2 linked regions of the Azospirillum sp. TSH100 genome follow. The protein of the gene in region 1 interacts with the protein of each later gene in a pairwise test. Links are inferred from orthologs where the notes say so. Each region holds a gene or a part of one and is shown on either strand. Other genes may lie near its edges. The genes, in order: dnaE and dnaQ.

What was found.
Region 2: the proteins of dnaE (region 1) and dnaQ interact in binary tests that used the Escherichia coli proteins (3 or more experiments, as listed by UniProt). The link is inferred for Azospirillum sp. TSH100 from one-to-one orthologs.

What each region holds. Positions count from the first base shown.
Region 1 is NZ_CP039638.1:505,973-510,275, reverse strand. The notes cover bases 26-4,022. They hold dnaE (DNA polymerase III subunit alpha), read right to left. Parts: upstream 3,718-4,022; coding sequence 226-3,717; downstream 26-225. Other genes in these bases: E6C72_RS27720 (hypothetical protein), read left to right, coding at 3,854-4,022; E6C72_RS27730 (hypothetical protein), read right to left, coding at 26-229. Also shown: more of E6C72_RS27730, read right to left, coding at 1-25; more of E6C72_RS27720, read left to right, coding at 4,023-4,303. UniProt on the Escherichia coli protein: DNA polymerase III is a complex, multichain enzyme responsible for most of the replicative synthesis in bacteria. This DNA polymerase also exhibits 3' to 5' exonuclease activity. The alpha chain is the DNA polymerase catalytic subunit.
Region 2 is NZ_CP039634.1:921,752-925,034, forward strand. The notes cover bases 97-3,073. They hold dnaQ (DNA polymerase III subunit epsilon), read left to right. Parts: upstream 97-1,231; coding sequence 1,232-1,915; downstream 1,916-3,073. Other genes in these bases: E6C72_RS04440 (shikimate dehydrogenase), read left to right, coding at 97-584; coaE (dephospho-CoA kinase), read left to right, coding at 595-1,239; E6C72_RS04455 (quinone oxidoreductase), read right to left, coding at 1,954-2,928; E6C72_RS04460 (methylated-DNA--[protein]-cysteine S-methyltransferase), read right to left, coding at 2,975-3,073. Outside these bases: more of E6C72_RS04440, read left to right, coding at 1-96; more of E6C72_RS04460, read right to left, coding at 3,074-3,283. UniProt on the Escherichia coli protein: DNA polymerase III is a complex, multichain enzyme responsible for most of the replicative synthesis in bacteria. The epsilon subunit contain the editing function and is a proofreading 3'-5' exonuclease.

The sequences.
Region 1 (4,303 bases):
TGCCGACCAATGTTGGTCCGACCGGGGCCGGTTCGCGCGCCAGTTCCGCGCGCAGCCAGTCGAACACCGCCGTCCGTGACCACCAGCCGCCCGGTCCCTCCACCAGCCGGGGAGGGGTATCGCCCGTCCCGCACTCCGCCACCGCGATGCCGGCGTAACGCTTGCCGCGGGCCCCGGACCAGTCGATGGCGATGAAGCGCCCGAAGGCGGGCACCGCCGCTTTGCTCACAGCTCCGCCACCTCCACCACACCCGGCACCGCCTTCAGGGCGGAGCGGCTCTGGGCGGTGATGGTGTAGCTGCCGGGCAGCTCGATCTCGATCTCCTTCAGCGGATCGACCTCCACCAGCACGTTGATGCGGCTCTTGCCGCGCGACAGCCGGTCGAGCGTGGCGCGCAGATGCTCGATCGGGCCGGGGTCGCGCAGGACGACGCGCAGGCCTGCGCTGACCGAGGCGACGGCCTCCTCCAGCGGCCTGATCTCCTGGCAGGTCAGGCGGACCTCTTCGCCGTTCAGCTGGGCGTCCACCGTCATCAGCACCGGGCGGCCGGGCTCCAGCAGGTCGCGGTTGGCGGCCAGCACCTCGGAGAACAGCGTCACCTCATAGCCGCCGGTGGCGTCCGACAGCTCGACGAAGGCGAAGCGGTTGCCGGACTTGGCGGTCTTCTCCTTCTTCGACACCACGATGCCGGCCATCTTGTAGCGGGTGGAACCGCCCTTCGCGATGGCGGTCTGGAGTTCGGCCGAGCGCACCACCTTCATGCGGCCGAGCGGGCCGGAATAGGCGTCGAGCGGGTGGGCCGACAGGTAGAAGCCGATGGCGCCGAACTCGTGCTTCAGCTTCTCCAGCGGTTCCCAGTCCTTGACCTTGGGCATCTCGGGTTCGGGCAGTCCCCCGCCCCCGCCGCCAAAGAGGTTGCCGATGCCGCTGTCGCGCTCCGCCGCCTCCGCCTGGGCATAGCGGATGATGGTCTCCAGCGCGGCATGGACCTGGGCGCGGTTGGGGTTCAGCCCGTCGAAGGCGCCGGCGCAGGCGAGATTCTCCAACTGGCGCTTGTTGATGGTCTTCAGATCCAGGCGGCGGGCGAAGTCGAACAGGCTCTTGAACGGGCCGTTCTTCCGCCGCTCCTCGACCACCGCCTTCATGGCGGGCAGGCCGACGCCCTTGACGGCGGCCAGCGCGTAGCGCACCGCCTTGGTCCCGTCGGCCAGCTGCTCCACCCCGAAGATGGAGTCGGACCTGTTGATGTCCGGCGTCAGCAGCCTGATGCGCAGGCGGGCGAGTTCCTGGCGGAAGACGTTCAGCTTGTCGGTGTTGCCGAGGTCGAGCGTCATCGACGCCGCCATGAACTCCACCGGGTGGTTCGCCTTCAGATAGGCGGTGTGGTAGGCGACCAGGGCATAGGCGGCGGCGTGGCTCTTGTTGAAGCCGTAGCCGGCGAACTTCATGACCTGATCGAAGATCATGCTGGCCAGATCGGCCTTGACGCCGCGCGCCTCGGCGCCGTCGCAGAAGATCTTGCGCTGGTTGTCCATCTCCTCCTTGATCTTCTTGCCCATGGCGCGGCGCAGAAGATCGGCGCCGCCCAGCGAATAGCCGGACAGCACCTGGGCGATCTGCATGACCTGTTCCTGGTAGATCATGATCCCGAAGGTCTCCTTCAGGATGCCTTCCAGGCTGTCATGCATGTAGTCGGCTTTTTCCTCGCCGTTCTTCACCCGGATGTATTTCGGGATGTTGTCCATCGGGCCGGGACGGTAGAGCGACACCAGCGCGATGATGTCCTCCAGCCGGTTCGGCTTCAGCCGGCGCAGCACGTCGCGCATGCCCGAGCTTTCCAGCTGGAACACGCCGGTCGCCTCGGCGCGGCTGAGCAGCTGGTAGCTCTTCTCGTCGTCGAGCGGGACGGTGGTCAGGTCCGGCTTCTCGGGGATCAGGTCGACCGCCGTCTTCAGCACGGTCAGCGTCTTCAATCCCAGGAAGTCGAACTTCACCAGACCGGCCTGTTCGACATATTTCATGTTGAACTGGGTGACCGGCATGTCGGAGCGCGGGTCGCGGTAGAGCGGCACCAGCTCCTGCAAGGGGCGGTCGCCGATCACCACGCCGGCGGCATGGGTCGAGGCGTGGCGGTAGAGGCCCTCCAGCTTCAGCGCGATGTCGATCAGGTGACGCACGGTCTCGTCGCCGTCGCGCGCCTGCCGCAGCATCTCCTCGCTGTCCAGCGCCTGCTGCAAGGTCACCGGATTGGCCGGGTTGTTCGGCACCATCTTGCAGATCTTGTCGACCTGCCCGTAGGGCATCTGCAGGACGCGGCCGACGTCGCGCAGCACGGCGCGCGCCTGGAGCTTACCGAAGGTGATGATCTGGGCGACGCGGTCGTAGCCGTACTTGTTCTGGACGTAGCGGATGACCTCTTCGCGGCGATCCTGGCAGAAGTCGATGTCGAAGTCGGGCATCGACACGCGTTCGGGGTTCAGGAAGCGCTCGAACAGCAGGCCGAAGCGCAGCGGGTCGAGGTCGGTGATGGTCAGCGCCCAGGCGACGACGGAGCCGGCGCCCGATCCGCGGCCCGGACCGACGGGGATATCGTGGTTCTTCGCCCATTTGATGAAGTCCGACACGATCAGGAAGTAGCCGGGGAACTTCATCTTGACGATGACGTCCAGCTCGAACTCCAGCCGCTCGAAATAGGTCTTGCGGGTCTCCGCCCGCTGCTCCGGCGTCATCTCCGGGGTGTAGACGACCTTCTCCAGCCGCTCTTCCAGGCCGGCGCGCGACTGGGCGCGCAGCTCGTCGTCCTCGGTCCGGCCGCCTTCGCAGGCGAACGGCGGCAGGATCGGCTTGATCGGCTTCAGCAGGAAGGAGCAGCGCCGGGCGATGGCGACGGTGTTGTCCAGCGCCTCCGGCAGGTCGGCGAACAGCAGCCGCATCTCCTCCGCCGACTTGAAGCGGTGGTCCGGGGTCAGGCGGCGGCGGTCCTCCTGGCTGAGATAGGCGCCCTCGGCGATGCAGAGCAGCGCGTCGTGCGCCTCGTACATGTCCTCGGTGGCGAAATAGCAGTCGTTGGTGGCGACCAGCGGCAGGTCGTGCGCGTAGGCGAGGTCGATCAGCGCCGGCTCGACGGCGTTCTCCACCGTGGCGAAATGGCCGCGCCCGCCCTCGTGCCGCTGCAATTCGACATAGAGGCGGCCGGGGAACAGCCGTTTCAGCCGCTCCAGAACGTCGAGCGCCAGATCCTTCTGCCCCTCGTGCAGGAGCCGGCCGAGGGAGCCGGCGGGGCCGCCGGTGAGCGCGATCAGCCCGGCGGAGCGCCCCTCCAGCGCGTCGAGCGTCACCTGCGGGCCGGCCAGCGGGTCCGATTCCAGGAAGGCCTTGGACACCAGCGCGGTCAGGTTGCGGTAGCCCTCCTCGTTCTGGCAGAGCAGGACGAGCTGGTCGGGAGTGGCCGCCGCCTTGCCGGGCAGGCCCGGCTTCGTCTGGGCCGGGCCGACGCGGGTGATGCCCAGCACGGTGCCGATGATCGGCTGCACGCCGGCATCGGATGCCGCCAGCGCGAATTCCAGCGCGCCGAACAGGTTGCCGGTGTCGGTGACCGCGACGGCCGGCATCTGCTGCTTCAGGCAGAGCTTGACCAGCTCCTTCACCTTGATCGCACCTTCCGACAGCGAATAGGCGGAATGGACGCGCAGGTGGATGAAGTCGGCGTGGGGCATGGCAACCGGGGGTCTCGCTGCGACAGGGCCCCTGGTTCTAGCACAGCCGGGACGGTTCCCGCGACGGTCGCGCGGGGGCATGCGAACGTGGTATGGAAGTCGCCGCATCACGTTCAGGGATGGGGAGGACGCCGCGATGGATCGGCCGCACCTTGCACCCGTCGTCCGACTGCGGCCGGCCCTGCGGGGCCGCCGTGACGTCCGGGCGGCGACGCCTTTGGCCCTTCTGGCATGCTTGGCGCTGGCGCTGTCCGCCTGCGAGACCGTGCCGCCGCCGCCGGCCGCAGCCCCATCCGCGGCCGCTCTGCCGGATGGGCCGGTCAGGCCCTTCAGCTCCGGCAAGGGTTGGACCGTCACCATCCACACGCCCCCGGGCGACAAGAGCTTCTGCGTCGCCGAACGCGGAATCGCGGTCGGGCAGAACGCCGCGCCGCGCCTGACCTTCCGCACCGCCGCCGCCGAATCCGGTTTCATCCTGTCCGGCTTCACCCCGTCGGACAGCGGGGCGACGGTGAAGCCCGGCGAACGCTATGACCTGACCGTCACCTCCGACCTGGGCTCGCGCCTGTCCCTGAGCGCCCGCGGG
Region 2 (3,283 bases), on another replicon or contig:
TGGCGGATGACGGCGCGCTGGTGGGTGGCAACACCGACGGCTTCGGCTTCATCGAGAATCTGCGTGCTGAGCAGCCTGACTGGACGGCGGAGCGTGGCCCGGCGGTGGTGATCGGGGCCGGCGGCGCCGCCCGCGCCGTGGTGGTCGCCCTGCTCGACGCCGGCGCGCCGGAGGTCAGACTGGTCAACCGCACCCGTGCCCGTGCCGAGGAGCTGGCGGCGGATCTGGCTGCGGTCGGTCTGAATGGCGATGGGCTGAGCAGCGGCGTGACGGTGGTCGATTGGGTTTCACGTGAAACCGCCCTGGACGGTGTGTCCCTGCTGGTCAACACCACCACCCAGGGCATGGCCGGACAGCCGGCGCTGGACCTCAGCCTGCGCGCCCTGCCCGTCTCGGCGGTGGTCAACGACATCGTCTATGTGCCGTTGGAAACCCCGCTGCTCGCCGAAGCGAGGACGCGCGGCAATCCGGTGGCCGGCGGCATCGGCATGTTGCTGCATCAGGCCCGTCCGGGCTTCAAGGCCTGGTTCGGGATCGAACCGCAGGTGACGCCGGAATTGACCCGTTACGTCCTGGAAGGTTGAGGCGCGGGCCATGATCGTGCTGGGCCTGACCGGCTCCATCGGCATGGGCAAGAGCACCGCCGCCCGCATGCTGCAGGCGATGGGTGCTCCGGTATGCGATTCCGACGCGGTGGTCCATGGGCTGCTCGCCCGCGGCGGCCGGGCGGTGCCGGCGATCGACGCAGCTTTCCCCGGGGTGGTGGTCGACGGGGTGGTCAGCCGGCCGGCGCTGGGTGCTGCGGTGTTTCGTGACCCGGATGCGCTGAAACGCCTGGAAGCGATCCTGCACCCGATGGTCCAGGCGGCACAGCGCGACTTTCTTGTCCGTGCCGCCCGCTGTGGCGCCAGGATTGCCGTGCTGGACATCCCCTTGCTGTTCGAGACCAATGGCCAGCGGCGGGTCGATGCGACCATCGTCGTCTCGGCTCCCTTCGCCGTCCAGCGCGCCCGTGTGCTGGCCCGGCCGGGCATGACGGCGGAGAAGTTCGCCGGCATCCTCGCCCGCCAGATGCCGGATCCGGAGAAGCGGCGGCGCGCCGACTATGTCGTGCCGACCGGCGCCGGTCGGCTGGTGACGCGGCGGGCGCTTCAGGGCATTGTGCGGGACGTGGTGCGGCGGCCGGGCAGGCATTGGCCGCCGCGCGGCTATCAACCAGGGCAGATCCATCATGCGTGAAATCGTTCTCGACACTGAAACCACTGGCTTCAAGCCGGAGGAGGGTCACCGGCTGGTCGAGATCGGCTGCATCGAGCTGGTCAACCACCTCGCCACCGGCGAACGCTTTCACGTCTATCTCAACCCCGAACGCGACATGCCGCCGGAAGCCTTCGCCGTCCACGGTCTGAGCAGCGAGTTCCTGGCCGACAAGCCGCTGTTCAACGACATTGCCGGGGACTTCGTCGCTTTCATCGGCGACGCACCGTTGGTGATCCACAACGCCGCCTTCGACATGCACTTCCTGAACTGGGAGCTGAAGATCGCCGGCTATCCGGTGATGCCGAAGGACCGCGCCATCGACACGCTGCTGATGGCCCGGCAGAAGTTCCCCGGTTCGCCTGCCACCCTGGATGCGCTGTGCAAACGCTTCGGCGTCGACAACTCCAACCGCACCCTGCACGGCGCGCTGCTCGACGCGCAGCTGTTGGCCGAGGTCTATCTGGAGCTGCTGGGCGGCCGGCAGACCGGCCTGTCCTTTGCCGGCGGCCCGACGGCGAAGAGCGGCCCCACGGGCCCGGTCCGGATCGACCGCCCCTTCCGGGAAGCCCGCGTCTTCGCCGTCAGCGACGAAGAAGCTGCGGCGCATGCGGAGATGCTGAAGAAGATCAAGAACCCGCTTTGGGCGGTGGAGTAAGGGGGACGGATCCGGCACTCCGCCCCCAATCCAAAGTTCTAGGGCACGAGCACCGTCGACCCGGTCGTCGCCCGTGATTCCAGCGCCCGGTGCGCATCGGCGGTGTCCTTCAACGCAAAGCGTTGGTTGACCGTGAAGGTCACGCCGCCATTCTTCACCGCGTCGAACAGATCGGCGGCCGAGGCCATCAGATCTTCCCGCTTGGCGGTGTAGGTTGCCAGCGTCGGCCGGGTCACATAGAGCGACCCCCTCGCCGCCAGCACCCCCAGATCCAGCGGTGCCGGCGCGCCCGAGGCGGCACCGAACAGCACCATCAGTCCGCGCGGTCGCAGACAGTCCAGCCCCTTCAGGAAGGTCGTCTTGCCGACGCCGTCATAGACCACCGGCACGCCCTGCCCGTCCGTCAACTCCTTCACCCGTGCGACGAAGTCCTCGCGGGTGTAGTCGATGGTGTGATGGCAGCCATGGGCCTTGGCCAACTCGGCCTTCTCCTCCGACCCGACGGTGCCGATCACGATGGCGCCGAGATGCCACGCCCAGGAGCACAGCAGCAGCCCAACCCCACCGGCGGCGGCCTGGACCAGGATGGTGTCGCCGGGCTGCACGACATAGGTGCTGCGCAGCAGATACTGTGCGGTCAATCCTTGGAGCAGCGTGGCCGCCGTCGCCTGCTCGTCGAGCCAGCTCGGCAGCGGCACCAGCCGGTCGGCGGCGATCAGCCGGCTCTCGGCATAGGCGCCGATCGACATGGCATAGCCGACGCGGTCACCGGCCTTCAGCGTGGTGACGTCCGGGCCCAGCGCCTCGACCACGCCGGTGCCGGCCATGCCGATCACCGCCGGCAGATCCGGCAGCTTGTAGGCGCCGGAGCGGTGATAGGTGTCGATGTAGTTCAGCCCGACCGCGGTCTGGCGGATGCGCACCTGTCCCGGACCGGGCTCTCCCACCTCGATCTCGTCCCAGCGCAGAACCTCCGGCCCGCCGTGCTCATGGATGCGGATCGCGTGAACCATGGTGGTTGGTTTCCCTTGTCGTTGATCGTTGACTGTCGCTCGGGCCTCAGAGCAGCGCGAACTGCTCGGCTGCTGCACCGTTGCCCTGGCTTATGCCGGCATGCCGGCGCTCCAGCGCCAGCAGCCACGCCTTGGTGTCGAGCCCGCCATGGCCGGAATAGCCTCCGGGCGCTCCGCCGCTCGCCAGCACCCGGTGACAGGGAATGATGATCGGGATCGGGTTGGCGCCGCAGGCGCCGCCGACCGCGCGCGGCCCGCTGCCCAGCATCTTCGCGATCCCGCCATAGGTGGCGGTGCCGCCATAGGGGATCGCCAGCATCGCCTCCCACACGCTTTGCCGGAACGCGGTGCCCGC